Regions from separate parts of the Pectobacterium aroidearum genome, predicted to be linked through region 3. Evidence: predicted binding sites of a transcription regulator. Region 3 holds the regulator's gene; each other region holds the start of a gene.

Region 1 (8,110 bases), 880 kb from region 3:
AGTGCGAGACGATACTTGGCAATATCGTCAGGGAAGCGGTTAAGCAGCAGGAACAACTGTTGATACAGCGCAGGCAGGTGGTTTTCCTTGCGCCGCGTCGTGTTGGTCGTCAGCGCTGAAACCGCGCCATACACAAAACGGTTCAGCAGCGTTCTCCCCGTATGCGCCTTGGTGTTATCCCGGATCAACAGGATCACCATCAACGCCAGAAAACAACCGATGATCTGCCCGATCGCGCTGTCCAGAAATTGGCTGATGTGGAACATCATCGGGTTGTCCAACACCAGGATATTGATCGTACTGGCTAATGCGCCCAGCGAACCAAGCCGACGTTTTTGTACTTCAAGCCCGAGAAAGAAAGCCATCGCCCCCAGGCTCAGGCACAGCAGCAGCATACTTTGCTGCGTTGACGGCATAATAAACATGAACATCAGCGCCCCCAGCGGCAGCGCGTAGATCGTCCCGAAAAGAAAATCCTTCGCCATCATCTGCGGATTCGGTAAGCGCATGGCAAGCGACGTCACCACCGCAATCATCACCATACACACGCTGCCAGAGGTCCAGCCGGTGCTCAGCCAGAACAGGCAGCCCAGCGCCGTCGCCACGCCGGTACGTAAGCCGTTGATCATGGCATGATGGGTTTCTGCTGACGGCGCTTTAATTTCCACCTCGCTGTTCAGCACATCGGCTTCAATCGTCGTGATACGTCCGTTGGTCTGCACCCCTTTCGCCAATAGCAGATAGCGCGTCGCAGCGCCTACCCAACTGACCAGCGTAGGCGGCACATCGCGGCTATCAGCCGCAATCAGATGACGCAATGCTTTCACACGGCAATGCACATCGCGGAATGACTCAACGGGCTGATCCAACACCAGTTTCAGGCTGCTTTTTATAGAGGTCGGAGCATCTTGCAAAATCAGGTAGGTTTCACACGCCTGGGTAATCATCGTGAGTGATTGCGTATGCAGCGACGTTAAGCGGCGATTACTGTTCTGCCAGCGCGAGGATTCCAGCATCAGGCTGCTGCGCATGCCGCTTAGCGCGGTCGTTTTACGCACCAGCGCGTGCCATGCCGCGTCGATGGTTTCTTTCTCCGCCCCGCTCATGCTGAGTTGCAATAACCGATATTGATCCACCAGAAGCTCACCCATGCTGCGGTCAACGTCCTGCTTGATCGAACGCGGCGAGAACAGTAAATCCGCCAGAATGGCGCAGACGATACCCAATACAATCTCGCTACAGCGCTCCACGGCAAACTGCGGCGTCAGCAGCGGCGTTCCCTGCGTCGATACAATAATAATCAGCGTGGTATAGCCTGCCAGCCCGAACACATAGGCATTTTCAACCTTAACCAGTGAGGAAACCCAGGTGCAGAGGCCAGCCCAAATACAGCACAGCATCAGCATCACAACTGGTGCGCGAACGGTGGCAATAATGATGATAAGTGCGCCGATACAGCCGATAAACGTGCCGACGACACGCAGCATGCCACGATGGCGAATCGCGCCGGAAAACGGCTCACCGCCTGCGGCAAATGCCGGGCCAGCAGCGACAATCGCCGCCGTCAGCACCGACCAGCGCGGGGTTTCCAACTGGAGATGGAACCCCAGAAATAGGGACAGCACGATCGCAAAGCTCAGTTTGAAAGCAAAACGCAAGCGCGCAAACTTCGGTGTCGTAAAGAACACGGGGCCTGTCAACGACGGAGTTTTCATCATCGCCTCACTTAACCAAACTCACGCAGGCGATACAGGAGACGAATAAGCGGCGACGGTTTTTTGTCATTGTTGACCTGCTCACCCGTGATCACTACCGTTGCCGTCGTGCCAGCTGGATAGAGGTCGCCCATTTGGCGATCGAGGCGAATTTTTACCGGCACACGCTGCGCCAGACGTACCCACTCCAGATTAGAATCCACGTTAGCGAGGCCTTTATTGTTCGCGCTGCTGCTGCTGTTATTCACGCCAGCCGCTACGCTATCCACCGTACCGTAAAATATCTTTTCGCTGCCCAACGGCGTGATTTCTGCACGATAGCCGCGGCGAACCCCTTCAAGCTTGGTTTCTTCCATGTACGCCAGCAGGTAGAACGAATCCTTCTTCACAAGCGCTACCGCCGTATTGCCGCGTTCGATGAACTCACCGCTCTGCACATGCAGGTTGGTCACCCAACCGTCAGCAGGGGCGCGTACCACGGTGCGTTCCAGCTCCAGTTGCGCCAGTGACAATACCGCCTGCGCTTTAGCAAGCTGATGCGTGGCGGTTTCCAGGGCATTACTGGACTGATCGATATTTTCCTGCGACATCGCACTGATGCCCAGTCGCGCCCGACGCCCTGATTCCCGACGTTTTTCCGTTACCAGTGCCTGATAGTAGGCGACATCCGCTTCCGCCTGCGCGACAGCCTGATGGTAGCGCGGCTGATCGATAACAAACAGCACATCCCCTTTGTTCACCAGTTGATTGTCCGTGACGCGAACATCGCTCAACAACCCACTGACATCCGGTGCAATCGCGACAACATCCGCCGTAAATTTGGCATCGCGCGTCCAGGGCGATTCGGTATAAAACGCCCAGACGCGGAAAATGGCGACAATCGCGCACAGCACAATCACCAGCGTAATCGCTACGCGGCTCATTTTTTTGATCAGCACGGCCTGCTGTCTAAGTAAGGTTAAAAAGAAAGCTTTCACAGACGCCTCACAGACCGTAACGGAAGAGTAAATAGAACAAACAGCAGAACAGCGCACTGTTAAACAGCGCCGGATGCCAGACGAAGTCATAGATACCCGTCGGTTGCAGCAGGCGGTTCACGACAAAAAACAGAGTCAATGACACCAGCAGGACAAAAAATACGGGGGGGAATGACAGCCCGAACAGCACCATAACCGGGAGTGAACTCATCCTCTTTTCCTTTTTTTCTATTAGGTAGCGATAGCTCGCAGGTTCGCTACCGGATGGTAAATTATGTTGTCTGATACTGACGTTCAGCATAGACAAAAGCGCTTCATCCCGCAGGCTGGCTGCCAGCGAATGAGATAGCGTTAAACTGATGAATAGCGATGCCAGCAGGGGCTGACTAGCGATGGGAAATCAGCGTACGATCTACATTGGGTAAATAAACACAATCATTGGGTAGCCTTGAGCGGTGAATAATCATGTATAGCCGCAAAGACGATATCTGTTCGCGTTCACCTGTAAGTAACGCTGCCACTTGAGCGATGGCGGACAATGCTCCACCCGGCATCACCGGATAGGCTATATTATGGATGCTTATTATCACCTTATCTACATAGTGTGATCTAAATCACTTTTAAGCCAGAGTGAATAATGGAAAGACTAAAGAGTATGTCGGTGTTTGCCCGCGTGGTGGAATTTGGTTCTTTTACCGCGGCCGCCCGCCAGTTACAGATGAGCGTATCCGCCGTCAGCCAGACCGTCACCAAGCTTGAAGATGAACTACAGATTAAGCTGCTGAACCGCAGTACGCGCAGCATTGGGCTGACGGAAGCGGGGAAAATTTACTATCACGGATGTCGCCGCATGCTGCATGAGGCGCATGAGGTCCATGAGCAGCTCTACGCTTTCAACAATACGCCGATCGGCACACTACGCATCGGCAGTTCTTCTACGATGGCGCAGAATGTGTTGTCCACCATGACTGCCGCGATGCTGAAGGAATATCCCGGCTTGTCCGTTAATCTGGTCACAGGAATCCCCGCTCCCGACCTGATTGCCGACGGGCTGGATATCGTTATCCGCGTCGGCGCATTGCAGGATTCCAGCCTGTTCTCAAAACGATTAGGCTCGATGCCGATGGTGATCTGTGCCGCCAAAAGCTATCTGGCACAGCACGGCACGCCGGATAAACCAGCAGATATGGTGAATTTTTCCTGGCTGGAATACAGCGTACGCCCTGACAGCGAATTTGAGCTGATCGCCCCGGAAGGCATTTCAACCCGCGTCACACCACAAGGGCGCTTTGTCACTAACGATCCGCAAACGCTGGTACGCTGGCTCAAGGCCGGTGCGGGCATCGCCTACGTTCCACTTATGTGGGTCGTGGACGAAATCAATCGCGGCGAAATTGAGATCTTATTTAACCGCTACCACTCCGACCCGCGTCCGGTCTATGCGCTCTACACCCGCAAAGACAACCTGCCGCTAAAAGTACAGGTCTGTATTAACTACATGACGGAATACTTCAAAAATGTCGCCCTGACATATCAGGGTTACCGACAGGATCATGGCAAGGAAAAAAAGTAGGATTTGCAAAGAGGAAAATGCGAGACGCCTTCCTCTTTCATACAAAACACATCCCCATCCCGCCATCCGTACGTTATATCTCTTTCCTTCGTTCAGGAAAGTAAAATCACATGGATAAGGTACGAATAAATTCGTACAATATAGGTGAAGGGATGGGGTTCAAGGATGCCAAAAAGCAGCTTATCGTCTGTTTGCAATCGGGTACTGTGTTGCATGAAGCCAGAGGAAATATCAGTACGAAGAATTTGCTGGCAACCGGGCAAGCATCAATAACAGAACTCATTGATATTATTTATCAATCTTCGGGTACATTCTACTCTTCTTCACCCCATCATTTTGCAGCGCATATTGATGTTCATATCATCCGTTGCCGCCATCGGGGAATATCGTGGTATATCAAATGGTATTTTGCCGAGCCAAATTGTGTCTTTATTAGCGTCCACCATTGAGGCGATGACATGAAAATTTTCAAAGTCGGCGATACACAGTCCGCTCTCTGTAACACATGCCAGTCACTTGAAACTGCGACGTTTCAGCTTAGAGACGTCCCATTCAGCGATAACAGCGGCGTGGTGAGACAGGTTTTGGTTGGCGTTTGCAATCGCTGCGGGAATGTTGCCATCATCCCCCATCAATCTACGCCCATGATTAAGAAAGCGCGGGATGTACAGCGTAAGGCGCTAGAAAGCAGAGTCCCTGCGCACATGATAGATATCTTAAATCTGGCAAGCTGCGAATTAGGTGGGGAACCCGATTTTATTCCCACGCTGATGAAATACTATCTTCACACGCTGGCAGCCGATCGCGCAGCGGCACAAGATATCCCGCGTTTTCTGCAAAGTGATTTGGCAAAAGGAAAATCCGAGAAACGTCTTTCTCTTAAAGGAAGGCATGTCGCGACAGACATTGACGTACTAAAAACCACGACAAACATCTCCAGTACAACAGACCTATTAAAAGGCATTGTTCTCAAGATTAAGGAAGATGTCTTGGTACAGCGAGATGAAATACACATCAGGCAGCTCAAATCGATTATTGCAGCGGTTTCCTGATTGTGTGTTCCGTTACATAGCAACCCCTGAAAAAAACCGCGCTAATAAAGCGCGGTCTTAAAGGAACTCAGGATTCAGAGCAAATTACGCCGTGCCGCCGACGGTCAGGCTTTCCAACTTCAACGTAGGTTGGCCAACGCCGACAGGCAGGCTTTGCCCTTCTTTACCGCACACGCCGACGCCTTTATCCAGCGCCAGATCGTTGCCGACCATTGAAATCTGCTGCATCGCTTCGATACCGGAGCCAATCAGCGTGGCACCTTTGACTGGCGTGGTGATACGACCTTTTTCGATCAGGTACGCTTCGGACGTCGAGAAGACGAACTTGCCAGAAGTGATATCGACCTGACCGCCGCCAAAGTTTGGCGCATACAGGCCGTATTCGACGCTAGAGATAATCTCTTCCGGCGTGGATTTCCCGGCCAGCATGTAGGTGTTCGTCATACGCGGCATCGGCAGATGGGCATAAGACTCGCGGCGACCGTTGCCCGTCGGCGCAACACCCATCAGACGAGCATTCAGCTTGTCTTGCATGTAGCCTTTCAGAATACCGTTTTCGATCAGGACGTTGTACTGCCCTGGAACGCCCTCATCGTCCATTGAGAGGGAGCCACGGCGTCCGCTCAACGTACCATCATCCACCACCGTGCACAGCTCTGACGCAACGAGTTTCCCCATCTGTCCGCTGAATACTGACGTGCCGCGACGGTTAAAATCGCCTTCCAGACCGTGACCCACCGCTTCATGCAGCAACACGCCCGGCCAGCCTGCGCCCAACACCACCGGCATTGGCCCTGCAGGTGCAGCCACCGCCGACAGGTTAACTAGCGCCATACGCACGGCTTCTTTCGCCCACGCATCAACGCGCGCTTCACCGTCCGCCACTTCCCAGAAATAGTCATAGCCGCCACGCATGCCGCCACCGCTGGAACCGCGCTCACGCTTGCCTTCAGCTTCGACCAGCACGCTGATCGACAGGCGAACCAGCGGACGCACATCCGCCGCCAGCGTACCGTCTGTTGCCGCTACCAGCACCAACTCATAGACACCAGTCAGACTGGCTGACACTTCCTGCACGCGTGCATCTGCGGCACGCGCGACCGTATCTGCACGTTGCAACAGCGCAATTTTGTCCTCACGCGTCAGGCTATCCAGTGGATTCAACGTTGGATAGAGCGCCCGATGCGACACTTCACCCAGCGTGCGCGCCGTGCCTGTCCCCTGTTCCCGCACAATGCTGCGTGCTGCCTGTGCACTCTGATGCAATGCGTTCAGCGTGATCTGATCGGCATAAGCAAACCCGGTCTTTTCACCGTCAATCGCACGGATACCCACGCCCTGATCGATATTGTAAGAACCGTCTTTAATGATGCGATCTTCCAGTACCCAGGATTCATGGTAGCTGGACTGGAAATAGAGATCGGCATAGTCCAGACGACGCTCATTAAGCGACCCCAGCACAGCGGCGAGATCGTCAAGATTCAATTTATTGGCGGTGAGTAACTGCTCACTGACAAACGAAAGGCTCATAGTTTTTCACTCTTTATCAGATAATCGGCTGAGTACACTGCGCTGCCCTAACGGCATTATTCGCCTTTCTTCTTGTTCGGCTCACGCAGCACTTCCTGAATCTTTGGCTGATCGAGGCTACCGGAAATCTGGTAGCGAATCAGCGAAATCTTGTTCCATAGCGGTGCCAGCACTTTACTGGCAGCAAACACCGCGGCCCCTATAACCGGATTGACGGCAAATGCGGTCGCCACGCCCACCGTCGCAGAAATTTCCGGGGCGATAACCGCTTCCATATTGACCTGTCGCTTAGCGAGGTCGAGATCGCCTTTCATCGCGATATCCGCCTCCAGACCGTCGATCAGCATATCATCAGTATGCAACACGCCGTCTTTAATCCATGCGGTGCTGCGAATCGAGTCGAAGTAAAATCCACGGCCAAACGTATCACTAAAATCAAACCGCAGCTTACGCATCAGCGCATCGAAGCTCAATAAACGCAGCAGTTGACCCGCCTGACCCGCACCCACTTCGGCAATTTCACCTTTACCAATGCGCGTGTGCAATATTCCGCTCAGGCTGGCAATATCCGGTGCCCAAGGCGTTCCGCGCCAGTACAAATCGTAATCCACATCGAAAGAACCGGCCTTCAGCGGTGAATCAACGCCGAACCAGTTAGCATTCTGCTCCAGACTATCCCCGGTCAGGCGGCCTTTTAGCGCGGTCCGTACGCCTTCGGCATTTTCCTGCCAGGTGCCGTTTACCGTCAGACGAGCCTTACCGGTATCAATGATGCCGTCCGTCAGCGTTAACTTTTCCTTTTCTGGCAGCAGCGTTCCCTGAATACGCCCCATATTCTGCCCGATAATCCAGCACTGGCGACAATTAACCGCCAGCGACGGCCAGTCTTCAAAGCTGATACTCGGGTCGTTCAACGGCGATTTTTTCTCTGCTAACGCCACCGGGTTAGTCGCTTCATTCCCTTTCCACTGAGGATTGTAGTAGAGATAATTGATGTCGCTGCGCCACATACCACGATTGGGTATCTCAACCGTTCCGTCAATTTCACGCCCCTTTGCCTTCACTTCACTGCCAGCAAGCGTATTTTTGCGCGTAATTTCCAGATCGTGCCACTGCTGCCCCAACAGTTGCAGTTCAGGCGTACGCAAGGTCACCGCTTCTGGGAAACGAAGGGAACTCTGTGCCTTTCTCCCTTCCGCCGATGCCGAGGCACGCAGTGATGGCAGGAGCCCCAGCCAACTTTCCGCATCCAGCGACGGAAGA
Region 2 (8,110 bases), 1.1 Mb from region 3:
TAATCGATAAGCGGATGCAGACGTGCCGTTTGTGACAACAGCGGTACACTGGTTGAGCCGTCATGAAAAATGAGCTGGTATAGCGAACCGGAATGGCGTGATTGCAGCGTCTGCAATAACCGAGGAGGTAAACGATCGTTAAAAATTGAGCGCACAAAGTTACGCGTGGTTTTATGCTCAGGACGGGTGAAAATATCGACCACACGTCCCTGTTCGATAACCCGACCTTGTTCCATGACGGCAACCCGGTGGCAAATGCGGCGGATCACATTCATCTCATGCGTAATCAACAAGATCGTGATGTGATATTGGCGATTGATACTCTCCAGCAACTGAAGAATATCCTCCGTGGTTTCGGGATCCAGCGCTGAAGTCGCCTCGTCGCAAATTAGAATATCCGGTGAGCTAACCAGCGCTCTGGCAATGCCGACGCGCTGTTTCTGCCCGCCGGAAAGCTGCTCGGGATAGTGATCCTTCTTATCTTCCAGGCCGACAAAGCGCAGCACTTCGTCAACCCGCTGCTGTATCTGTTGGCGATTCATACGCGCCAAGCGTAGCGGCCAAGCAACATTACCCGCTACCGTTCGCGACTGAAATAAATTGAACGTTTGGAAGACCATGCCAATGCGACGCCGGAGTTGGCGCAGGGCGTCTGAGGAAAGCAAAGTGATATCCTGCTGGTTAATCGTCACTTTCCCTTCCGTTGGCGTTTCCAGCAAATTAACCAGACGCAACAGCGTACTTTTTCCTGCTCCGCTGAACCCGATGATGCCGAAAATCTCTCCTCTATCAATGTCCAATGTGACATCTTTCACGGCATACAGCGTTTTACCCTGTGTCGTAAACGACTTGCTAACATGCTCAAAACTGATCAAAACAGGACTCGATTTTGTATAAAGAAATAATACTGAAATTAAATAGAATCACAGAGTTATCTGCCAGAAACAAAAAATACTATCCAATTGCGATTGTTTGCTAACGGAAGAAGAGAGAGGGAAACACGAGGCGTAATTCGGTACAACACATTATCAATGCGAACAACAGAAAGACCGTAGGAAAGGGAAATACACGTGAGTGGAGAGAAAAACATCTGGCAGGCATAATAAACCAGTGCCTACCAGAAAAATACTTAACGCAGACCGAGCTGGAAAATCATCGTTTCAGCCTGGCAGCTGAACGTAAAATCGATGTCCAGTTTCACGCCGCCGTCTACCTCTTCCAGCGTGCTGACGATGTCGCAAGGTTCAGATTCTACCGCGCGCGCTTTTTCCGTCAACGCGGCCAACGCCGCTTCAGCATCAGAACGATCGCTGAAAACTTTGCTGTAAGACGCCGTGCAATCGGTGTTATCCATGATTGTGCCGACATCGACACAGCAACACGCTGCGGTTTCCTCAGCACTGCATTTGTTGATTACGTTCGTCATGCTACTTTCCTCTTAAGACTTAAGATGCGGGAGATTTGATCCAGTTCAAATATTTGTATCTTCCTTATATTTTACTCCCTCCTCCTAAAGCAGCACCAGCACTTCATGCCACCCTGTAATTTTAGTGATATCAATCACATTAAGGTGTTATGCAGCAGTAAAAACCGGGTAATATCTCTTCACACAAATTAACCAAAACGTTAAGCAGATCTAAATTTTGCATCATTTTGGAAATATTTTTAATACACAAGCGCAACATTGGCGTATTCCCAACTTATACTTTGGCAACTGGTCTGATTTGTCAGGCTGAGTGCGCCCCCTACAATGCGCGTCCCTTGTTACCCCGTGTAACAACGTTAAATAACAAGCATATAAAGAGGTTTTGGTCATGAACCAGAAAAACCTGTTCAAACAATCCACAATTGCTGTTGCGGTGGCCCTGTTTTCAGCAAATGTGTCAGCAGCTGGTTTCCAGCTAAATGAATACTCCTCATCGGGTCTGGGACGTGCATTTTCTGGTGAAGGTGCTGTAGCCGACAATGCGGCCTCCGGCAGCCGTAACCCGGCGACCATGACCATGTTTGACCGCCCGTCATTCTCCGGCGGTGTCACCTATATCAACCCGGATATTGATGTAAGCGGTTCAAACCGACTGACAGGCAATGATGCCAGCGCTAAGAATATCGCGCCGCACGCCTGGGTACCGAACCTGCATTTCATCATGCCGCTGAATGAACAATGGGCGATTGGTGCTTCCGCCACCACCAACTATGGGCTGGCAACGGAATTCAACGATACCTATGCCGCAGGTTCTATCGGTGGAAAAACCGATCTGTTGACATCAAACCTGAACCTGAGCGCCGCTTATCGTCTGAACCAGCATTTTAGCTTCGGTTTAGGGGTTAACGCCGTTTATGCAGATGCAAAAATTACGCGTCATCTCGGCGATCTCAATACGCTACCGCCAATTAATGGCGCTCTGCCTCGCGGTACTGAAATAGCGAAATTAGAAGGCAAAGAGTGGGGCTACGGCTGGAATGCCGGCATCCTGTATGAAATCGATGAAAACAACCGCGTCGGCCTGACTTACCGCTCGAAGGTGGATATCGACTTTAACGGCGATTACAGCAACCAATTGCCGGGTGGTCTGGGCGGTCTTGGTGGTGCAACCGTTCCCGGTAAGCTGACACTCAATCTGCCGGAGATGTGGGAAGCCTCTGCCTACCACCGCGTGGCACCTAAATGGGCTGTGCACTATAGCCTTGCCTATACCAGCTGGAGCCAGTTCCAGGAGCTGAGAGCAACAGGCAGCAACGGGCAGACGCTGTTCCAGAAAGATGAAAGCTTCCACGATGTTTACCGGATTGCACTCGGCACGACCTATTATCATGACGATAACTGGACGTTCCGCGGCGGTATCGCGTTTGATGACAGCCCAGTACCTGCCGACAAACGTTCCATCTCCATTCCGGATCAGGATCGTTTCTGGTTAAGCGCAGGAGCAACCTATGCCTTTAATAAAGATATGTCAGTGGATGTAGGCGTTTCCTACATGCGTGGTAAAAGTGTCAGTGTAGCCGAAGCAGCCCCAGGCGCCTTCAGCGCAGTACACTATGATTTCACGTCTAAAGGTTCTGCCTGGCTGTACGGCGCAAACTTTAACTATACGTTCTAATTGTCCTCAGTCAGAACGTAATAAAGCAGGTAAGGCGACTTACCTGCTTTTTTATTGCTTGAATTGGCACAAAAAAGGCCGCTTTCGCGGCCTTATTGTCATTCTTTCTAGTTAATACCGATTACTCAGGTTTAACCTCAATATAATCCAGACCCAGCGTGCTGCTGGTGTAGCTGCGGATTTTATTGGTCATTTCAATATTGCCGTCAAGCTTCTGACCATAAGACGGAACAATCTCTTTCAGCTTGCTCTGCCATTCCGGTGTCGCGACTTTATCTTTAAACACTTTTTCCAGCAGGCTCAGCATAATCGGCGCAGCGGTAGAAGCACCTGGAGAGGCACCCAACAGCGCAGCAATCGAGCCATCCTGAGAGCTGACAATCTCAGTACCCAGCTTCAGTACGCCGCCTTTATCATCATCTTTCTTGATAATCTGCACGCGCTGGCCAGCAACCGTCAGTCTCCAGTCTTCTTTCTTCGCATTCGGGAAGTATTCCTTCAATGACGCGAAGCGATCGTCGTCATCCATCATGACCTGACCGATCAGATATTTCACCAAATCGAAGTTATCCAGACCGACGTGCGTCATCGGCATCACGTTGGAGAAAGTCACAGAACCGATCAGATCCCACAACGAACCGTTTTTCAGGAACTTGCTGGAGAAAGTAGCAAATGGCCCAAACAGCAGGACTGGCTTGCCGTCAAAAATACGCGTATCCAGATGAGGAACGGACATCGGCGGCGCACCCACGGAGGCTTTACCGTACACTTTTGCCATGTGACGCTTCACGATTTCCGGGTTTTCTGTCACCAGGAATTCACCGCCAACCGGGAAGCCGCCGTACAGATCGGCCTCAGGAATACCGGTTTTCTGCAACAGTTGCAGTGCCGCCCCACCCGCACCGATAAAGACGAACTTCGCCTTAATCACGCTCTCTTTCTCACCGTTCTTCAGATCGGCGTAAGTCACGCTCCAGGTATTGTCCGCATTACGCTTGATATCACGAACTTCTGAATTCAGGTGCAGCGCAAAGTTGGACTTGGTTTTCATCGCGTCAACCAGCTGACGAGTAATTTCGCCGTAGTTCACGTCGGTACCAATAGGCATGCGAGTCGCCGCAATCTTCTGCGCCGGATCGCGACCTTCCATCACCAGCGGCGCCCACTCTTTGATCGTATTAGGATCGTCAGAGAACTCCATGCCACGGTACAGCGTGCTGTGCTGCATCGCATCATAGCGGTGTTTCAGGAAAGTGGTGTTCTCATCACCCCAGACAAAAGCGATGTGTGGCACGCTATTGATGAAAGAGTGCGGGTTATTCAGCACGCCGTTTTTCACCTGATAGGACCAGAACTGGCGCGAGACTTCAAAGGCCTCAGTAATTTCCAGCGCTTTGCTGATATTGATTGGGCCGTCTGGATTATCCGGCGTGTAGTTGAGTTCCATGAAGGCCGAGTGACCCGTACCGGCATTATTCCAGCCGTTAGAGCTCTCTTCCGCCACGTTATCCATACGCTCAACCATATCGATAGACCAGTCCGGTTGCAGCTCCTGTAAATACACACCCAGCGTAGAGCTCATAATACCCCCGCCGATCAGTACCACATCCGTTGTCTTCTCTGTCGTTTTAGCATCTTCAGCCATCGCCAGTGGGGCGTTAACCACCACGGTCAGGCAGAAGAACATAGCAAGTAGTTTTTTCATGCTTATATCTCTATTTTTATAAGTGCAGGTAAATAGAATTCCAGGCATTCATTAACACACGACCGTGCCACCATCAGCAAAAGGCATCATTCTTATGACCTTTTTGTTAATCACCTTGCTAACAAAAAAATCAGCGTGCTGACACATTTCAGCCACCGTGAACATCAATAGCGGTTAACGACGTTGCATTATTGTTATCTGACGAAAGGAAATAAATTTTAGTAAGTAAATAAACGGACAACAAAGTAATAACTTTTAAGAAACAAACCACAGAATCAGTGGGGTAACGATAAGTTTAGCAGTGTTTTATAAAAGCAAAAGGCACCCGAAGGTGCCTGTGAAAGGAGCGAGACGATGCAAGACTATTTCGCTGAATCGATCTCGTCGAGCGAGTCTTCAATCGCTGCAGCATTTGGGTTCTTCTGCGGGGTGATTTGCCCATCGCTGGCAAGGAAATCATGCCGCTGGAAGTAGGCCTCACGCATCATCAGGTAAGGATCGGAAGAGTTACGCAGCAAACCATCGGAATCCAACAGCTGCGCTCGCGTTTCTATCCCTTCGATAGCCCACTTGCCCGCCGACATCCAGAACGTCAGATAGCTCAGCATCGGATACAGCGTGTCTACGACGCCACCGCCGTCTTCGCGAGGTGTTACGCTACCGTAGCCGGGCACCACGACATAAGGCCCGTAACCCACGCCATAATTACCCAATGTGCTACCAAAACGGCGGGACTCTTCTTTCGCCAGTTTCGGATTCGCCATTGACGCGACGTCAATCAGACCGCCCATCCCGAGCAAGGTATTCAGGAAGAAACGGTTAAAGTGAATCATCGCTTTATACGGTTTGCCTTCAACGAAATAGTTCACCATCGTTGCAGGCTCTTCGAGGTTGCTGAAGAAATTCCCCAGTCCATTACGCGCAGGCTTCGGTACATAATCGCGCCAGGCAACAGCAGCAGGACGCACCAGATAAGGATCCAGAACGTCATAGTTAAAGCTGAACATGGTACGGTTAAAGCCTTCAAGCGGATCGGAACGACCTTCTTGATCGCGATCCCCGGAACTGGCGCAGCCGATCAGTAACACGCTGGCAAACACCACCCCACTCAGGCGGTAATTCATATCTGTTCTCCCTGATTTATAGTGTGCTATACCCGTCATACTTCACGTTGCATGTGTGTTGGTTACGTTACTCGGCACACTTACGTGCACCTCGCCCCGTTGGGGCCGCTGCAAGCAGCGTTCAAATCTACCTCTGGCAGATTTGTCACTCACCCGAATCACTTACTTAAGTAAGCTCATCGGGATTCCTTCACTTACCGCCGGCCTGCAACACGAATTATTTAGGGTATATACCCGCGACCGAAAATGGGTATTCCCAGTATCAGCCCCAGCCTATCAGACTGAGCGACAAGGACGGGATATCGGCCAACAGTGTAACATTTTATGGCTCCATCGCTACGTTGGCTTACGTATTACTGTATTTTCAGAGGATTGCCATTTTTCTTATGGGGCAGCTCACGGCATCGTTGCGACACGCGCTCCAGCGTGGACGATGGCCCAGTCTTTCATTGCTCCACTCACAGCATAGCACCGCCAGCCTAAACCAGTGAGCTACGCCGCACCATCCCATAGTGTAAAAACTGACTACGCTTATCAGCAGGGCTGTCGATGCTTGCCCCGGTCTTCAGTTCCGTTAGCCAAGCGCCAACCGACCCACTCGTCGAGAGAATCACTATGAATTCATCTTCAAAATCCAGGCAAACCCAGCCAGAGCAAGAAAAGGACGTTGCGGTAGAGAGCGACGAAAGCACGCAGGGAAAAGCGATCAACGTGGATGAAGATCGCTTACCCTCTCCTGCCGCAGCAATCCACGAAGAGATTCGTCAGGAAGGACAAAAGGAGCTGGAACGCGATGCGATGGCGTTACTGTGGTCGGCGATTGCCGCAGGCATTTCGATGGGAACCTCATTCATGGCGGTCGGCATGCTCCACAACCATCTGGTTGGCGTGCCTGGCGGTTTTCTGCTTGAGTGTTTCGGTTACACCATAGGCTTTGTGATTGTCATTATGGCACGTCAGCAGCTGTTCACCGAAAACACGGTCACAGCAGTGCTCCCCATCATGCATAAACCCACGCGCGGCAATGTCTACCTACTTGGTCGATTATGGTTTGTCGTGCTGGTTGGCAACCTGATCGGCACCGCTTTGGCGGCTCTCGCCTTTACCTACATGCCCGTTTTTGATGGTGAAACGCGGGAAGCGTTAGTCGACATCGCCATGAAAGTCATGAAAAACTCTCCGACGGAGATGTTCGCCAATGCCGTTGTGTCTGGCTGGATTATTGCCACAATGGTGTGGATGCTGCCACGCGCCTACTCCGCCAAACTGTGGATTATTATCCTGATGACCTGGATGATTGCTTTCAGTAACCTGACTCACATCGTGGCCGGTGCCTCCGAGATTTTCTATTTGGTGTTTATTGGCCACATCCCCTGGCAGGCGTTCATCTGGCCGTTTGCCTTGCCTACGCTGGCGGGGAATATCATCGGCGGCACCTTTATTTTCGCCCTCATCAGCCATGCGCAAATTCGTAACGACATGAGCAATCCATACCGCGGAAAACCCCAAAAACGGCGTGAAAACGAGGAAAAATAACGCCAGTACCACGCTGATTGCCGACACTTTGAGCAAACGCGCCGTTAAGTGCTTATTCTCAGAGCGAAAATGCGTATAATGACTCGGCTTCACGTCTCCATAGTTAAATGGATATAACGAGCCCCTCCTAAGGGCTAGTTGCAGGTTCGATTCCTGCTGGGGACACCATTCACACTTCTCGAAGCACTTAATAAACCCCACCTTCCCTTATAAAATCATAAAGTTAAGTGGAATATATCGTCGACTAAAAACTACAGTGTCGCACCAGCATCTGAATAAGAACGCCGCTTATCGTCGGGTTGGGCCGGGAAAGTTATCGACGAGTCTAATTTCGAAATCAGGGTGAACATCGACAATTTTAATCTTAAAATCAGGAAAATTATCAACAATTTCCCATTTCCCTGGGCGGTTAGCGAAGGCGGTGACTTCCTGCACTCTTAGGTGCTCGCGCGAGTCGACAATCCGCACTCTAAAGTCTTCATTATAATCAACAATTTGAATTCTGCCATAAACTTTAGACACATCGACGGCAAGGGAAAATGGCGAGAAAAGAACCGCGCAACAAACCATCGTTAAACCTAAATACCTCATACTTATTTCCTTGATTTATATGTATTCCTGAAGATTATTTGATGGTACTTACC
Region 3 (8,110 bases):
TGATATTACTGACCCGATGCTGTCCATCTCTTACGCCGCAAACACCATGGGCAATATTTCGCGTTTTTCAGAATCTTTAATGCAGGAAGTCAGAGCAAAAGATGCGGGCGTGATTGGTGAACAGCTGACAGATCTGCTGATGAAGGTAAAGTCTGTCGACCTCACCGTGTTTGACACTAAGCAAAGCTTCCTCGCCTCCTTCCCATTGATAGGAAAACTGTTCAGCACCATCCAGCGTACGCTGCTGGAATATCAAACGCTGGCACAGCAGGTTGATACCGTTTCTAAAAAACTCGAAAGTGCCATGATGGAGCTCTTGCGTAATATCTCCACGCTGGAACAGCTCTTCATACGCAACCGCGAGTATTTTCAACAAATCACGCTGCATATCATTGCCGGTAAACAGAAATTGGCAGCGATTCAGTCTGGCGATCTGACCGCCGCACAGGAAAAAGCACAGCGCACTAACGACCCGATGGATATGCAGTACGTGCGTGATTTAGTGAGCAACATACAGCGCTTTGAAAGACGCCTGCACGATCTGATGATGTCCCGCACCATCGCGATCCAGACCGCGCCTCAAATTCGTTTGATGCAAAGTAATAGCCAGTCGCTCGCCGAGAAAATTCAGAGCAGCATTCTCTCCACGATTCCGTTGTGGAAAAGCCAGGTCGTGATGGCAATAACGCTGCATTCACAGCGCAAATCGGCAAAACTGCAAAAAGAAGTCTCTGATACCACCAATGCCATGCTGAGAAGAAATGCAGAAATGCTCCAGCTCGGCACCGTTGAGACCGCGCGGGAAGTCGAACGCTCGATTGTGGACATCGAAACCTTACGCGAGGTGCAAAGCCGCCTCCTGAACACCATCGAAGAAACCGTCACGATTGCCAATGACGCCAGAACCCGTCGGGCTGATGTAGAAAAAGAACTAGGCACGATGGAAACGGAGCTAAGAACGCGTCTGGCCGAGATTGCTGCGAACCAACAACACGCGATGCAGCAACGTTCTGCATAAATAATTTCGTTTTGATAAGTGGTCTTCATTGAATATGCAAAACGCATCTTCCCCTCCAGATGAGGGATGGCAAAAGAAACTGGGTCGTTTGTGCCTGACGCTGCTTAAGCTCTGGGGCTTAGGCTGCATCTGGTTGCTAATAAGTTGGTTCATCGCTGAAGGAGTCTTACCAAAATATTATCCAGACCTCATGGCGAACAAAGAGGTTAAAGATAGCGCTATCACAGTGACCTGTTTCAGTTTAATTCTGCTGTGGTACGCCTTTACACGGCACCAGGTTGATATGATTTGGCCACTTGTGGCTGGCGTGATTTGGTTCATTGCGCATGATGGAATATTCGTTCTGGGGTGGATTGCCGTAGCGTGGTGGATAATCAAAGCATGCTCCGAGATTTCTCATCCTAGTCTCGGTACAGCTATTCAGTTTTTTTTAGTTTTCACCATCATAATGCGCTACACCGATGTACATAAGTTTGGTGAACACCCTTTCTATAATGCTGTGTTCGTAATCTGTGTGGTGGGCGGAGTAGCACGCTATTACCAATGGGCATATTTTTTAAAAATAAAAATAAAAACAAAAATCAAAACAGACCAACAGAAAGCGCCGATAGCAGCACCAATATCACCTAAACCTTCGCGGGCCATTATTACACCGCCTGTTCAGAAAGCTGTTACGTTTGAGAGCCGTATCGCACGGTTGCAAAACTTACAGAAGCTCCCCGACGAGCTTCTCGACGAACTGAAAATTATCGTTGAGTACGGACAGCTTATTGTCACGTGTATGAAGGAAGATCCCAAGGATGTGGAGCCCGGCACGGCGTTTCTTAATCGCTACCTTCCTGCCGTAGAAAAAGTCGCGGGTGAGTTTGTCAGGCTTTCCACCCAATTAGAGAAACACGGCAAATCGGACGATTTTCTGCTGAAGAATATTACCGCGCTGAAAGCACTGGGTTCCGCCTTTCAACAACAACACGCACGGCTGCTGGAGAACGATACGCTGGATTTTGATACCGAACTTAACCTGGTTAATAACTTATTAAAAACAGATGGTTATAAATAAACCCCATCGGTAACATGCTACTTGCAGCGTAGTTGCTAAGTCGCGAGCGAAACACCGCTCGCGACGTTATCACCCCAGCATTAATGCCAAATCAATAGCACGCAGGCGGCGGTCAGCAGCCCCATTGACATATTGAAGATAATCCACGCTTTCTTACTGCGCAGCAGTCGCCCAATGATCGTGCCAAATCCGAGCCAGATAACACCGGACACCAGATTGACCAGCACAATCCCGATGCTTATCGCGATCACGGAATGGTTATACTCTTCACCCGCCAGACTAAAACTGGCCACCGCGCCCAACGCCATGAGCCACGCTTTCGGGTTCAGGAATTGCAGTAACCACCCCTGATAAAGCCGGATCGGCTTGGGCGGCGCAACAGACGTTTCCAGCCGTTCGTAAGCCGCCGTGGCGATTTTCCACGCCAGCCAAAGCAGATAGGCGCTACCGAGGACTTTCAGGATAAAGTGCAGCGAAGGATAAATCAGAATCAAGCCACCGACACCGAATGCCACCAGCAGCAAAATGCTCTGCATGCCCAGCATGATGCCGATCATCAGCCACAGTGAACGCATAAAACCAAAATTCGCGCCCGAGGTGGTCAACAGCATATTATTCGGCCCCGGCGTGATGGCCGCCACCCACAAAAACCCTAACATCGACAGAAATAAACTCAGTTCCATTATTTGTGGGCGCTCCTGACCCAAATGTCGTACCAACTGGCAGCATTGAAGCTAACAGTGTGATATTGATCGTACAAGAGCCGACAACAAGATTTCTATATCCTTTATGTATGACCATTTTCATCCGCTGAGCGGCGCGCATAACCCGCATCTGCAAACGCTATTGCCGCGCCTGATTCGCCGTCACGCGCAGTTTTCGCCAGTCTGGCAGCCCCTTGAGTTACCGGACGGCGATTTCGTCGATCTGGCGTGGAGCGAAGCGCCCGAACAGGCGCGGCACAAACCGCGCGTGGTGCTGTTCCACGGACTGGAAGGCAGCTTTCATAGCCCCTACGCCCACGGGCTGCTGCATGCCTGTAAACAGCGCGGCTGGCTGGCCGTCGTCATGCATTTTCGTGGGTGCAGTGGAAAACCCAACCGGATGAAGCGTATTTATCACTCCGGCGAAACCAGCGATGCCAGCTATTTCCTGCGCTGGATGCAAGAGACGCTAGGCGATGCACCTACCGCCGCCATCGGCGTGTCTCTCGGCGGTAACATGCTGGCCTACCTGCTCGCGCAGCAAGGCGAATCCTGTTATCTCTCTGCTGCCGTCATTGTTTCCGCGCCATTGATGCTCGAACCCTGTAGCCGTCGTATGGAGCAAGGCTTCTCCCGCGTCTATCAGCACTACCTGCTGCGACTGCTAAAGCAAAATGCCGGCCGCAAGCTGGCAGCCTACCCGGACACGCTGCCGATTCAGTTGCCGCAACTGAAACGCATCCGCCAGTTACGAGAGTTTGATGACGTCATTACGTCACGTATTCACGGCTTCCACGATGCCGCCGACTACTATCGACGCTGTAGCGCCCTGCCGCTGTTGCCTCAGATTCGCACACCGCTGCTCATCATCCATGCGAAGGACGATCCTTTCATGACGTCAGAGGTGATTCCCGATCTGTCGCAGTTACCGTCTAATATTGAATATCAGCTAACAGAACACGGCGGGCATGTTGGCTTCGTCGGTGGAACGCTGCTGAAACCGAAAATGTGGCTGGAACAGCGCATTCCCAACTGGCTTAGCCCATTTTTGGACCACGCCACCGACTCCCCTTTGACTCAGGAACCCTAGCGTGATTATTCCCTGGCAACAGCTCGATCCAGAAACGCTGGATAACATCATCGAATCTTTCGTCCTGCGGGAAGGCACCGATTACGGCGAACAGGAGTGGTCGCTGGCGCAGAAAGTGGAAGATATCCGCAGACAGCTCAAGTCCGGCGAGGTGGTGCTGGTGTGGTCTGAGTTACATGAGACCCTCAATATTATGCCGCGCGACCAGTTCAATGCCGGAGGGCATGCCCCCTATTGAGCATGCCGAAAGGCGTGAAAGAATGCGCCAAACATGCTAACAATGATAAAAACTTACGTCATTTTTGAGGATGCGCGCAGGCTCTTGGCCTATGCGCGCATCGCGATCACGGAGTTACGCGTCTTATGTCACATCAGCATCCGATCATTGCGGTTACCGGCTCCAGCGGGGCGGGAACCACGACAACCAGTCTGGCCTTCCGTAAGATTTTTCAGCAGTTTGACCTGCGCGCCGCTCAGTTGGAAGGCGATAGCTTTCACCGCTATACCCGTCCGGAAATGGACATGGCGATTCGCAAAGCGCGTGATTTAGGGCGCCACATCAGCTACTTCGGACCGGAAGCGAATGACTTCAGCCTGCTGGAACAGTCGTTTATCGAATATGGCCTGCATGGCCGCGGCCAGACGCGTAAATACCTCCATACTTACGATGAAGCTATTCCCTATAATCAGGTTCCCGGAACATTCACGCCGTGGGAGCCGATGCCGGAACCCACCGATATCCTGTTCTATGAAGGGCTGCACGGCGGGGTAGTCACCGAGCAAAACGACGTAGCACAGCATGTGGATTTACTCGTCGGCGTGGTGCCGATCGTCAACCTGGAATGGATCCAAAAGCTGATTCGTGACGTTAATGAGCGCGGCCACTCGCGTGAAGCGGTGATGGATTCCGTCGTCCGCTCAATGGAAGACTACATCACCTACATCACCCCACAGTTCTCTCGTACGCACATCAACTTCCAGCGCGTACCTACCGTGGACACCTCCAACCCGTTCGCCGCCAAATCGATTCCCTCGTTGGATGAAAGCTTCGTCGTGATTCACTTTCAGGGGTTGGATAACATTGATTATCCCTATCTGCTCGCCATGTTGCAGGGCTCGTTTATCTCCCATATCAACACGTTGGTCGTTCCCGGCGGGAAAATGGGGCTGGCAATGGAGCTCATCATGGCACCGCTGGTGCAGCGGTTAATGGAAGGGAAAACCATCGAATAAGCATCGAGATACACAGGGTGAGGCCTCCCTACGGGAACCTCCCCCAGTGTTTCCCCTAATAACAGGCTTAAGTGACCAGAATGAGTGCCCAGAGAAAGGGATTATTCCAGCACTCTAATTTCGTGGCTGTGCGTTACCTCAACGGCTTTGCCCAGCATCAATGCGACAGAGCAGTATTTTTCCGCAGACAGAGCGACCGCGCGCTCGACGGCTTTGTCGGTCAACCCTTTCCCCGTGACGATAAAATGCAGATTGATATGGGTAAATAAACGCGGCGCTTCCGAACGGCGCTCTGACGTCAATTTCACTTCACAATCTGCCACATCGTTACGGCCTTTTTGCAGAATCGACACCACATCAATCGCGCTGCATCCCCCCACAGACATCAACACCATTTCCATCGGACTGGGCGCTTTATCGCCGGAATTGCCGTCCATCAATATCTGGTGCCCTGATGCGGATTCGCCCAAAAACGTTAAGCCTTCAACCCATTTTACCCGTGCCTGCATGGTGCCTCTCCACTAAAAATTTTTTGAAAATTTATACCGTTACTGTACAAAAACCAGCGTTAATCAGAGCTTTGTCATGCTGAAGCGAGACAACACAAGACACGTCCTTAAAGCTGTGTTAAAACGAAAATAGAATAGACCTTTTCTGGACAAAGCCAGAAACGAAGAAGATGATGACGTAGCCAGATATACCCAGCCACGTTTACGTTGCAGCAAGGCAGCAACCGGAAAATCAAGGGTACAGTGGTTCCAGTATATTCCCTGACGTCATTCTGCCTAGACTGAATTTTATTTTTTAGCAGTTAAACACGCCGTACAGGGAACTCTGACCCCTGTAATTTGCGCAGTGAATTACAACAGAGGATGATAGCGAATGGTTCTCGGCAAACCGCAGACAGACCCAACTCTCGAATGGTTCCTTTCCCATTGTCATATCCACAAGTATCCATCGAAGAGCACGCTTATTCACCAAGGTGAAAAAGCAGAAACGCTTTACTACATCGTGAAAGGCTCTGTCGCAGTGCTAATCAAAGATGAAGAAGGCAAGGAAATGATTCTTTCCTACCTCAATCAGGGCGATTTTATCGGCGAGCTCGGCCTGTTTGAAGAAGGTCAGGAGCGCAGCGCTTGGGTGCGGGCAAAAACCGCCTGTGAAGTGGCTGAAATTTCCTATAAAAAATTCCGCCAGCTCATCCAGGTTAACCCTGATATTCTCATGCGTCTGTCTGCGCAAATGGCCAGCAGACTCCAGGTTACTTCAGAGAAAGTCGGCAACCTCGCCTTCCTTGATGTGACCGGCCGTATTGCCCAAACCCTACTCAACCTGGCCAAACAACCTGATGCCATGACGCATCCAGATGGCATGCAAATAAAAATTACCCGTCAGGAAATTGGGCAAATCGTTGGCTGCTCGCGCGAAACCGTGGGTCGCATTCTGAAAATGTTAGAAGACCAGAACCTGATCTCTGCGCACGGTAAAACGATTGTCGTTTACGGCACTCGCTAAATCCCTGTCGCTGTACCCTACCAACAAAAAAGCGTGAAGCCTCGGCCTCACGCTTTTTTTTATGGCGAGCTTCCTGCTCGCCACCCTACGGGCCGTCGCAAGCGACGTTGAAAAACGTTCCCTACGTTTTTTTATGGCGAGCTTCCTGCTCGCCACCCTAAGGGCCGTCGCAAGCGACGTTGAGAGCATAACTCAGTTTGCTGCGTTAACGACCTGTGCAACAGCGTTAGAGAACTTCGCCATCCCCTGCACAATGTCATCTTCATCAATGATCAAAGACGGCACAAAGCGGATAACGTTCGGCCCTGCCATCAGTACCATCAGGCCCTGAGCCGTTGCCGCCGCCAGAAACTCGCCCGCGCGACCATGCCACTGCAGTTTCAATTCCGCCCCCAGCAGGAGCCCCATACCGCGAATCTGCTCGAATACGCCATACTGCTGATTGATTTTCTCAAGTTCACTGACAAAGCGATCGTGCCGATCCGCCACGCCTGACAGCACTTCCGGCGTGTTAATGATATCCAGCGCGGCTTCAGCCACCGCACAGGCCAGCGGGTTGCCACCATAAGTGGTGCCGTGTACCCCAACCGTCATCACAGAAGCGATTTCTTCCGTCGTCAGCATCGCGCTAATCGGGAATCCACCGCCCAACGCTTTAGCGGTGGTGAGAATATCCGGCGTAATGCCGTAGTGCATGTAGCTGAATAGTTTACCGGTACGCCCCATCCCACTCTGCACTTCATCAAATACCAGCAGCGCCTTGTGCTGATCGCACAGATCGCGAACGCCTTGCAAGAACTCAGGCGTAGCAGGCGTAATACCGCCCTCACCCTGAATCGGCTCCAGTACGACTGCGCAGGTGTGATCGTCCATCACCGCTTTAACCGCAGCCAGATCGTTGAAAGGAACATGGACAATATCCGCAGGCTTAGGTCCGAAACCATCGGCATATTTAGGCTGTCCGCCAACCGAAACGGTAAACAGCGTACGGCCATGAAATGCATTGTAGAAGGCGATGATCTTGGTTTTATACGGGCTGTGACGTTTAACCGCATAGTGGCGCGCCAGCTTAAATGCGGCTTCGTTAGCCTCCGCACCGGAGTTAACAAAGAACACGCGATCGGCAAAAGTGGCATCAATCAATTTGCTGGCGAGGCGTAGCGCAGGTTCGTTGGTGAAAATATTGCTGGTGTGCCACAGCTTTTCGCCCTGCTGCTGCAACGCATTAACCAGTGCTGGATGGCAGTGACCCAGTGCCGTAACCGCAATGCCACCGGAGAAATCGATATACTCACGGCCGTCCTGATCCCAGACGCGACTCCCTTTACCTTTCACTGGTACAAACTTCGCGGGTGCATAAACCGGCAAAATCACTTTATCGTGAGTATCCCGTGTCACTGCTTTCTGCTCTGCTGCCATTTGCTGCCTCACTCTGCTATCCATCACGTTAGAATGAAAATATAGTCAATAAATATGCATAAAAAATCAAT
Region 4 (8,110 bases), 2.4 Mb from region 3:
TGCATCGCATTTGATGAATGTCTACGGTAGGCGGACAGCCTTTTCTATAGGTAGCGGAATTGGAATTTTAGGTAGCATTTTCGCAGCCATTTCAGTTTATTATCAAATTTTTAGTTTTTTTGTTTTCTCAACCTTCATTATGGGATGTGCGACCGTTTTTAATCAATATTATCGTTTCGCAGGCGCAGAGGTTTTTGATGATGAGTCTAGCAAAAAAAAATGCACATCCCTGATTATAGGCGGTGGGGTTATTGGTGGCGTTATCGGGCCATTCATCGCCACAAAAGGAGCATACCTCATTTCGAGTCATCTTTTCCTTGGTACATTTTTCATCGCCATCGTGATATTTGTATTTGCATTAGGCTCTCAGATATTTATTTCACTACCTAAACCGGTTGTTATTGATGCTAAAATTAAAAAAAACCACCCAGAAAAAGAAATAAAATCCATACTATCATCACATTATTTTATTTTAGGAACATTGAGTTGTGCTCTGGGATTCTCTATCATGACACTAGTTATGAATGCAACGCCTTTAGCAATGCATCATGAGCATTATCAAATTCAGGAAAGTGCATTTGTCCTTCAGTGGCATTTTTTAGCAATGTATGCTCCTGCACTTTTTCTACCTCTGATAATTTCCAAAATAAAAACAAAGTATATTATCCAATGTGGGGCTATCCTTTTTTTAATAGGCTCATTATCATCACTTTATTTTGATGACTTTACAGGATATATCATCACATTAGTCGCGGTCGGTATCGGATGGAGTTTTATGTTTACTGGCGGCACATTTTTGATTAATCAGATATCGAATAAAGAAATAAAGCATAAAATTCAAGGAATCAACTCACTCGTTACTTATATGTTAAATCTTGTCGCCTCTCTGGCTGTGGGATTTTTCATGAATATTCCGCAAGGATGGTTGATTATTAATAGTATGACAATAGCCGTCATGTTTTGTTTCCTTGTTTACATGCTCAAAAATATGACTCGTTACGATTGAAGGGGTTAACCCCGGTAATTGTACTGGGGCTACACCGAATTTATCTCACCCGACACGCTGTTCATTATTTAACCTGAACAGCGCTACTCATTTTTTAGCCGCTAACACGTTTCTTCCCCAACAAGATTCGTGAGCTGTGGCACGTCAATTCCATTAGCGTTATGATAATCCCCTCAGCTAATCAGGAATTTCCCATGCGTAATACGTTCATCGTTTGCTGGCAGTATTTACGCGCTTTCGCATTGATTTATCTCTGCCTGCTGGCAGGCAATGCGGTATCCGCGTTACTTCCGTTCACTATCCCCGGCAGTATCATTGGTATGCTGGTCTTATTCACCCTTCTTGCCTCGCAAATCCTGCCCGCGCAGTGGGTAAAACCGGGCTGCCACCTTCTTATTCGTCATATGGCGCTGCTGTTCGTTCCTATCGGCGTCGGTGTCATGAATTATTACGATCTGGTCAGCCAACAGTTTGGCCCCATCGTGGTTTCCTGCCTGATCAGTACCTTTATTGTGATGTTGGTTGTGGGTTTCAGTACCCAGATAATGCAGCGTGAACGAGCCATGGCTGGCGATCGCACGCCGCCGAAGGATAACGAATAATGTTCAGCTATTTGTGGTGGTCTCTCCCCCTCACCCTGATTGTCTTTTTCGCCGCGCGTAAACTGGCCGTGCTGACCCGGCTCTCTCTGTTGAACCCGCTGCTGGTATCAATGGCGATTATTATTCCGCTGCTGCTGGTGTTGAAGATTCCCTACGAGCACTATTTTCAAGGCAGTAAAGTCCTTAACGACCTGCTGCAACCGGCGGTGGTCGCGTTGGCGTTCCCGCTTTATGAACAGCTGCACCAAATTCGCGCCCGCTGGAAATCCATCATCAGCGTATGTTTCATCGGTAGCCTGACCGCCATTATCTCCGGCACGCTGGTGGCGCTGTGGATGGGCGCTTCGCCGGAAATCGCGGCCTCGGTGCTACCTAAATCCGTTACCACGCCGATTGCGATGGCCGTCGCCAGTTCTATTGGCGGTATTCCGGCTATCAGCGCTGTCTGCGTGATTTTTGTCGGCATTCTCGGTGCCGTATTAGGCCACAGCCTGTTCAATCGCGTAGGAATCAAAACCAAAGCCGCGCGTGGGCTGTCAATGGGCACCGCCTCGCATGCCCTTGGTACGGCGCGCTGCGCGGAGGTTGATTATCAGGAAGGGGCATTTAGCTCACTGGCGCTGGTCATATGTGGGATCATCACATCGCTGATTGCTCCGTTTGTTTTTCCTCTGTTACTGAATTTTGTTGGTTAGTGAACGTTTAATAAATAAAAATGGAGAAATGAAATATGGAGATAGAGGAATTTTACGAATTTCTCACGGACGAGCAGTTGCTAGAGTTACGAGAAAAGCTACGCACTTCAGATAACATTCTTGATGTCATTAAGCTTAGTGAAAACCAAAATTCCGATATGCTCGCATGGTGTCTGAATCCCAATGAAGGACATTGTCAGGGCGATGCCGTCATTAAAGATTTTCTGACTGCGGCCTACTATGCCGGCCATGAGAATAGTAAGTCCACCAATAAGAAATTCTTTGAGGAATGGACTCCAGGTCGTATCCAGACAACCAGCTTTGGTTCGGCTTTTGTGACGCGTGAGTTTGACATTAGCAACTCAGTGGGTGAGAAACGTCGACTCGACCTCTTTTTAATCGATACAACAAATAAGCTCATCGTTACTATTGAAAATAAAGTGAACGCACCGCTCTCTTGTTCTCAACTTGACGACTACTATGATGCAGTAAATAACACTTTTGTACGTAAGGGCTTATTTAAAGATTACCATTTCGCTTACATTGTCCTGGATAAGAAGCTGGACATCTGTAACAAAGAGATTCTGGTCGGCCACGATAAGTGGGTACTCCTAAGCTACCAATGGTTAGAAAGAACGGCTCATCGGGCACGTTTACAATCACAGAAAAATAACGCGGCTGCGCAATTATTGATAGCCTATTGTCAGAAGCAAGCCCAGTGGAAGCACCCTGACAAAAAAGAAATCTCAAAACTTTCTGCCCAATTAGCCTCACAGCATCGGTCTGTTATTAACCGTTTTTTTAATTTAAAAAAATTAAGCCCGACGGATTGGAAGCCAGGAGATATGGAAGGTGTCGACGGTGAAGCATTACTCTTTATTCAGCAAAATGCTCAACTGTGTGACCATCTTGTTCGTGCCAAAGGCATTTCAGGCATCCTGGGTAAATTGCGTAAAACCTACCCACAATTAACAGAAGAACATCTTGAAATGGGCAGGCTCTGACACGACGCAGCAACATCAGCGATATTTACGCTGAGCCAGAATAACGATTATTTACTCTCCTACTTAGTTTGTCAGGAAGAGAATCTGACGGAGAAGTCATGCTGCACGATCGCTTCTCAACGAATTATCGTGAACTCAACACACAGCCAGGAAAGAAAAAGAATAATGCCGTTTGATACCTCTCTTAAAAAGATGCCAGCATTATTAGCGCTGTCAAAAAACGGCCAGAGAAAACCAGAAAGAAAAATGCTCTCTTGATTAAGCCCAGATGAGGCAAGGGGACACTCTCATCGACTATCTCGAAGGCGTACGACAGGAAAAATCTCCCCGCTGTACGCCTTTTTTATTGCCGAACCTAATGAGGGGAAGAGAACGTAAGCAGTAAAAATTGAGATACATCTCGCATTTAGCAGTTAATTTGCATCCATTTCATTCAGTAAAGAGATTTTGATCACAATTTATTGCTACTCTGCTACCTAACATGACGTCATTGACGGGTAAAAAGAGTAAGCCACTATGCATCCACGATTTGAAAACGCCTTTCGGCAATTACCTGCCAGTCTGCAAGCCGCGCTCCGTCCATTAGTCGATAAGCCGGATTTCGCCGCGATGCTCACCGCGGACGATGTGAATGCCGTCTGTGAAGCTAGTCAGTTAGACGCCGATGCATTGGCCTTTGCGCTATTGCCGCTGGCAGCCGCCTGCGCACAAGCGCCTATTTCTAATTTTCAGGTTGGCGCGATTGCACAAGGGCTCAGCGGCAATTTCTACTTTGGTGCCAACATGGAGTTTAGTGCCGTTCAGCTTCAGCAAACGGTGCATGCCGAACAAAGCGCCGTCAGCCATGCCTGGATGCGCAATGAACGGGGACTGCGAGCCGTAACCGTAAACTACACACCATGCGGCCACTGTCGCCAGTTCATGAACGAATTACGTAATGCGGCGTCGCTGCGGATTCAACTACCGGGTCGCCAGCCTGCCACGCTCAGCCACTATCTGCCAGATTCCTTTGGCCCCGTCGATCTGCAAATCGATACTTTGCTGATGGATGACATCAACCACGGCGCTACCTTGCAGAATATGAATGCGCTTGCGCGTCAGGCGCTGGATGCCGCCAACCGCAGCCATGCCCCCTATAGCAAAGCGATTAGTGGCATTGTGCTGGAAACCTCAAGTGGCAACACCTATACCGGGCGCTACGCAGAAAATGCGGCGTTCAACCCTAGCCTGCCACCTTTGCAAACGGCGTTAAATCTAATGAATCTTGCTGGCGAAGATCTGTCCACGGTGAAACATGCCGTTGTTGTTGAACGTCGCAATGCGGTTGTCAGCCACTGGGCTATTTCGCAAATTATGCTGGCCGAGTTGGGCTGCACTGACGTTGAACATCACTTTATTGAGGAATAGTGGCGGAGGTAAACGCAGGATTTCAGCCAAGGGAAGCGTGAAAAACGAGAGGTGAATCGATAAAGCCTGCATTTTGGCTAAGATGCAAGCCATCTGTAACTATTTTAATTAACAATTTCTGTACATATTCTCTGGGTAATTTAAGATCCGCAACAGTTTTTATCGACAACACCTGAGTTTTTTTTCTGTTATCCGAAGAGTAAAAAGTCATGGAATTAGAATACGAAAGCAAACGTCCTCTCCATATTCCCTACGCTGGCCCAATCTTGCTCGAATTTCCTCTGCTGAATAAAGGCAGCGCGTTTACCGAAGAAGAACGCGCTAACTTTAACCTGCATGGTCTGCTGCCTGAAGCCGTCGAAACCATCGAAGAACAGGCAGAACGCGCCTGGCGTCAGTATCAGGAATTCAAACACGATATTGAAAAACACGTTTACCTGCGCAACATTCAGGATACCAACGAAACCCTGTTCTACCGCCTGTTGGACGGTCACCTCAGTGAGATGATGCCCATCATCTACACCCCGACCGTTGGCGAAGCCTGTGAGCACTTCTCCGATATCTATCGCCGCGCCCGTGGCCTGTTTATCTCCTACCCTAACCGCGCACATATCGACGATATGCTGCAAAACGCCACCAAACAGAACGTGAAAGTCATCGTTGTGACCGACGGTGAGCGTATTCTGGGTCTCGGTGACCAAGGTATCGGCGGCATGGGGATTCCAATCGGTAAGCTGTCGCTGTACACCGCGTGTGGCGGTATCAGCCCAGCCTACACCCTGCCAGTCGTTCTGGATGTCGGCACCAACAACCCACAGCGTCTGAACGATCCGCTGTATATGGGCTGGCGTCATCCGCGTATCACGGATGACGAATACTATGAATTTGTTGACGAATTCATTCAGGCTGTGAAGCGCCGCTGGCCGAATGTGCTGTTGCAATTTGAAGACTTCGCACAGAAAAACGCGACGCCGCTGCTGAACCGCTATCGTGATGAAATCTGTAGCTTTAACGATGACATTCAGGGCACCGCTGCGGTTGCACTGGGTAGTCTGATTGCTGCCAGCCGTGCGGCAGGTACGCAGTTACGCGATCAAACCGTGGCCTTCCTGGGCGCTGGTTCTGCAGGTTGCGGTATCGCTGAACAAATCATCGCACAGATGAAATCCGAAGGGCTAAGCGACGAAGAAGCGCGCGCACGCGTCTTCATGGTTGACCGTTTCGGTCTGCTGACGGACAAACTGCCGAACCTGCTCGATTTCCAGAGCAAGCTGGTGCAGAAAAGCGAACTGCTGGCTAACTGGGATTGCAACAGCGATGCCATTTCACTGCTGGAAGTCGTACGCAATGCCAAGCCGACCATTCTGATCGGTGTATCCGGCCAGCCAGGTCTGTTCACGGAAGAAATTATCCGTGAAATGCACAAACACTGTGCTCGTCCTATCGTGATGCCGCTGTCTAACCCGACATCCCGCGTGGAAGCCCGTCCAGAAGACATCATTCGCTGGACGGAAGGCGCGGCGCTGGTTGCGACCGGTAGCCCGTTCTCCCCAGTGAACTATCAGGATAAGGTCTTCCCTATCGCACAGTGCAACAACTCCTACATTTTCCCAGGTATCGGGTTAGGGGTACTGGCATCAGGTGCCAAGCGTATCACTGACGGTATGTTGATGGCCGCCAGCCGCGCACTGGCTGACTGCTCACCGCTGGCAAATAACGGTGAAGGCGCTCTGCTGCCGGATCTGGCTGATATCCAGCAGGTGTCTAAGCGTATTGCATTGGAAGTGGGTAAAGCCGCACAGCTGCAGGGTGCCGCCGTGGTGACCTCGTCGGATGCGCTGCAAAAGGCGATTGAGCACAACTTCTGGCAGCCGCAGTACCGTAGCTACAAACGCACGTCGTTCTAAGCATTAACGGCTTACGGCTAAAAAGCGCGGCACTGGTTGTCGCGCTTTTTTTATTCAGCTTTTCAGCTTCGGGTCGAGCGCGTCGCGCAGGCCGTCACCCAATAAATTAAACGACAGTACCGTCAGAAAGATCGCCAGACTAGGAAAGATCGCGACGTGTGGCGCAATCACCATATCCGATCGCGCTTCATTGAGCATCGCCCCCCACTCCGGCATCGGCGGCTGTGCGCCAAGCCCTAAAAATGACAGGCTGGCTGCCGTGATGATCGACATCCCAATGCGCATCGAGAAGAACACCACGATGGAAGACACCGAGCCAGGCAGAATATGTCGAAAGAGGATCGTCCCATCGCTGGCACCAATGCTGCGGGCAGATTCGATATAGGTAAGCTGCTTCAGCACCAGCGTGTTGCCTCGCACCAGACGGGCAAAGGCAGGAATGCTGAAAATCGCCACGGCGACAATCACATTCGCCATCCCACTGCCCATAATCGCCACAACGGCAATCGCCAGCAAGATTCCCGGGAAGGCAAACAGCACATCGCATATGCGCATGATGATCCGGTCTGTCCATCCTTCGTAGTAACCCGCCAGCAGGCCCAGTGTCGTGCCGATAATCATCCCCACCAGCACCGAGAGAATACCCGCCGCCAGCGAAATACGCGTCCCCATCAGGATTCGGCTGAAAATATCACGCCCTAATGAATCCACCCCAAGCCAGTGTGTCGACGACGGGCCTTCATTCAGGCGTTCATAATCGAAATAGTTCTCGGCATCATAAGGCGTCAGATACGGTGCAAGAAACGCGATTGCAATCAGCAGCAGTACAAACACGCCAGCGGTGACCGCAACATGCTGCCGAAGAAACCGCCGCCAAAATTCACGCCACGGCGTACGAACCGGTTTATCCCTAATGACAGGAAGCGTCGCCAACATCGCTTTACGTCGCCAGTGTCTCATTCCCTTTCCTTATTTGTAACGAATGGCTGGATTAATCGCGGCATACAGCATATCCACCAGCAGATTGATCAGAATAAACTCCAGCGAAAACAGCAGCACCTCGGCCTGAATCACCGGATAATCACGCATCTCCACCGCATCCACCAGCAACCGTCCCAGCCCTGGCCAGTTGAAAACCTTCTCCACAACGATTGAACCGCCGAGCAAGAAACCAAATTGCAGCCCCATCATCGTCACCACGGGAATCAGCGCATTGCGCAGCCCATGCTTCACCACAACCAGCGATTCACGCACGCCTTTTGCTCGTGCCGTACGCATGTAGTCTTCCTGCAACACATCAACAAACGACGCGCGGGTAAAACGCGCCATCACCGCCGCCACCGCCGCGCCCAGCGTCAGCGAAGGCAAAATATAGTGCAGCCAAGTGTCCGCTCCCACCGTTGGCAACCACCCCAATTCGACAGAAAAAATCTGCATTAGCAGCATTCCGAGCGCAAAGGCAGGGAAAGAGAGGCCGGATACCGCCAGC

What was found. Region 3 encodes CRP, which controls carbon source genes, mostly activating them, when cyclic AMP is high. Its sites were predicted from a motif close to ATGTGANNNNNNTCACAT; they were not measured.
Positions count from the first base shown of each region.
Region 1: the regulator CRP is predicted to act here: its motif matches at 3,295-3,312, upstream of aaeR (HTH-type transcriptional activator AaeR).
Region 2: the regulator CRP is predicted to act here: its motif matches at 1,549-1,566, upstream of fadL (long-chain fatty acid transporter FadL).
Region 4: the regulator CRP is predicted to act here: its motif matches at 3,747-3,764, upstream of cdd (cytidine deaminase).

Region 1 covers NZ_CP166097.1:4,856,651-4,864,760, forward strand. The annotation lists gene aaeB (p-hydroxybenzoic acid efflux pump subunit AaeB) at 1-1,715, opposite strand, end outside; gene aaeA (p-hydroxybenzoic acid efflux pump subunit AaeA) at 1,727-2,692, opposite strand; gene aaeX (p-hydroxybenzoic acid efflux pump operon protein AaeX) at 2,700-2,903, opposite strand; gene aaeR (HTH-type transcriptional activator AaeR) at 3,330-4,265, shown strand; gene AB8809_RS21925 (hypothetical protein) at 4,376-4,714, shown strand; gene AB8809_RS21930 (hypothetical protein) at 4,724-5,317, shown strand; gene tldD (metalloprotease TldD) at 5,402-6,847, opposite strand; gene yhdP (AsmA2 domain-containing protein YhdP) at 6,904-8,110, opposite strand, start outside.
Region 2 covers NZ_CP166097.1:1,569,509-1,577,618, reverse strand. The annotation lists gene AB8809_RS07100 (ATP-binding cassette domain-containing protein) at 1-875, opposite strand, end outside; gene AB8809_RS07095 (YfcZ/YiiS family protein) at 1,130-1,426, opposite strand; gene fadL (long-chain fatty acid transporter FadL) at 1,815-3,101, shown strand; gene mqo (malate dehydrogenase (quinone)) at 3,223-4,806, opposite strand; gene mlaA (phospholipid-binding lipoprotein MlaA) at 5,169-5,930, opposite strand; gene AB8809_RS07075 (formate/nitrite transporter family protein) at 6,546-7,466, shown strand; tRNA gene AB8809_RS07070 (tRNA-Arg) at 7,560-7,634, shown strand; gene AB8809_RS07065 (hypothetical protein) at 7,755-8,057, opposite strand.
Region 3 covers NZ_CP166097.1:457,379-465,488, reverse strand. The annotation lists gene AB8809_RS01985 (toxic anion resistance protein) at 1-1,018, shown strand, start outside; gene AB8809_RS01980 (5-bromo-4-chloroindolyl phosphate hydrolysis family protein) at 1,053-2,078, shown strand; gene AB8809_RS01975 (LysE family translocator) at 2,159-2,761, opposite strand; gene AB8809_RS01970 (hydrolase) at 2,868-3,872, shown strand; gene AB8809_RS01965 (YheU family protein) at 3,874-4,110, shown strand; gene AB8809_RS01960 (phosphoribulokinase) at 4,236-5,105, shown strand; gene AB8809_RS01955 (OsmC family protein) at 5,207-5,614, opposite strand; gene crp (cAMP-activated global transcriptional regulator CRP) at 5,988-6,620, shown strand; gene AB8809_RS01945 (aspartate aminotransferase family protein) at 6,813-8,039, opposite strand.
Region 4 covers NZ_CP166097.1:3,306,200-3,314,309, forward strand. The annotation lists gene AB8809_RS15105 (MFS transporter) at 1-1,006, shown strand, start outside; gene AB8809_RS15110 (CidA/LrgA family protein) at 1,201-1,608, shown strand; gene AB8809_RS15115 (CidB/LrgB family autolysis modulator) at 1,608-2,303, shown strand; gene AB8809_RS15120 (PD-(D/E)XK nuclease family protein) at 2,339-3,307, shown strand; gene cdd (cytidine deaminase) at 3,824-4,714, shown strand; gene AB8809_RS15130 (NAD-dependent malic enzyme) at 4,924-6,621, shown strand; gene gsiD (glutathione ABC transporter permease GsiD) at 6,676-7,581, opposite strand; gene gsiC (glutathione ABC transporter permease GsiC) at 7,591-8,110, opposite strand, start outside.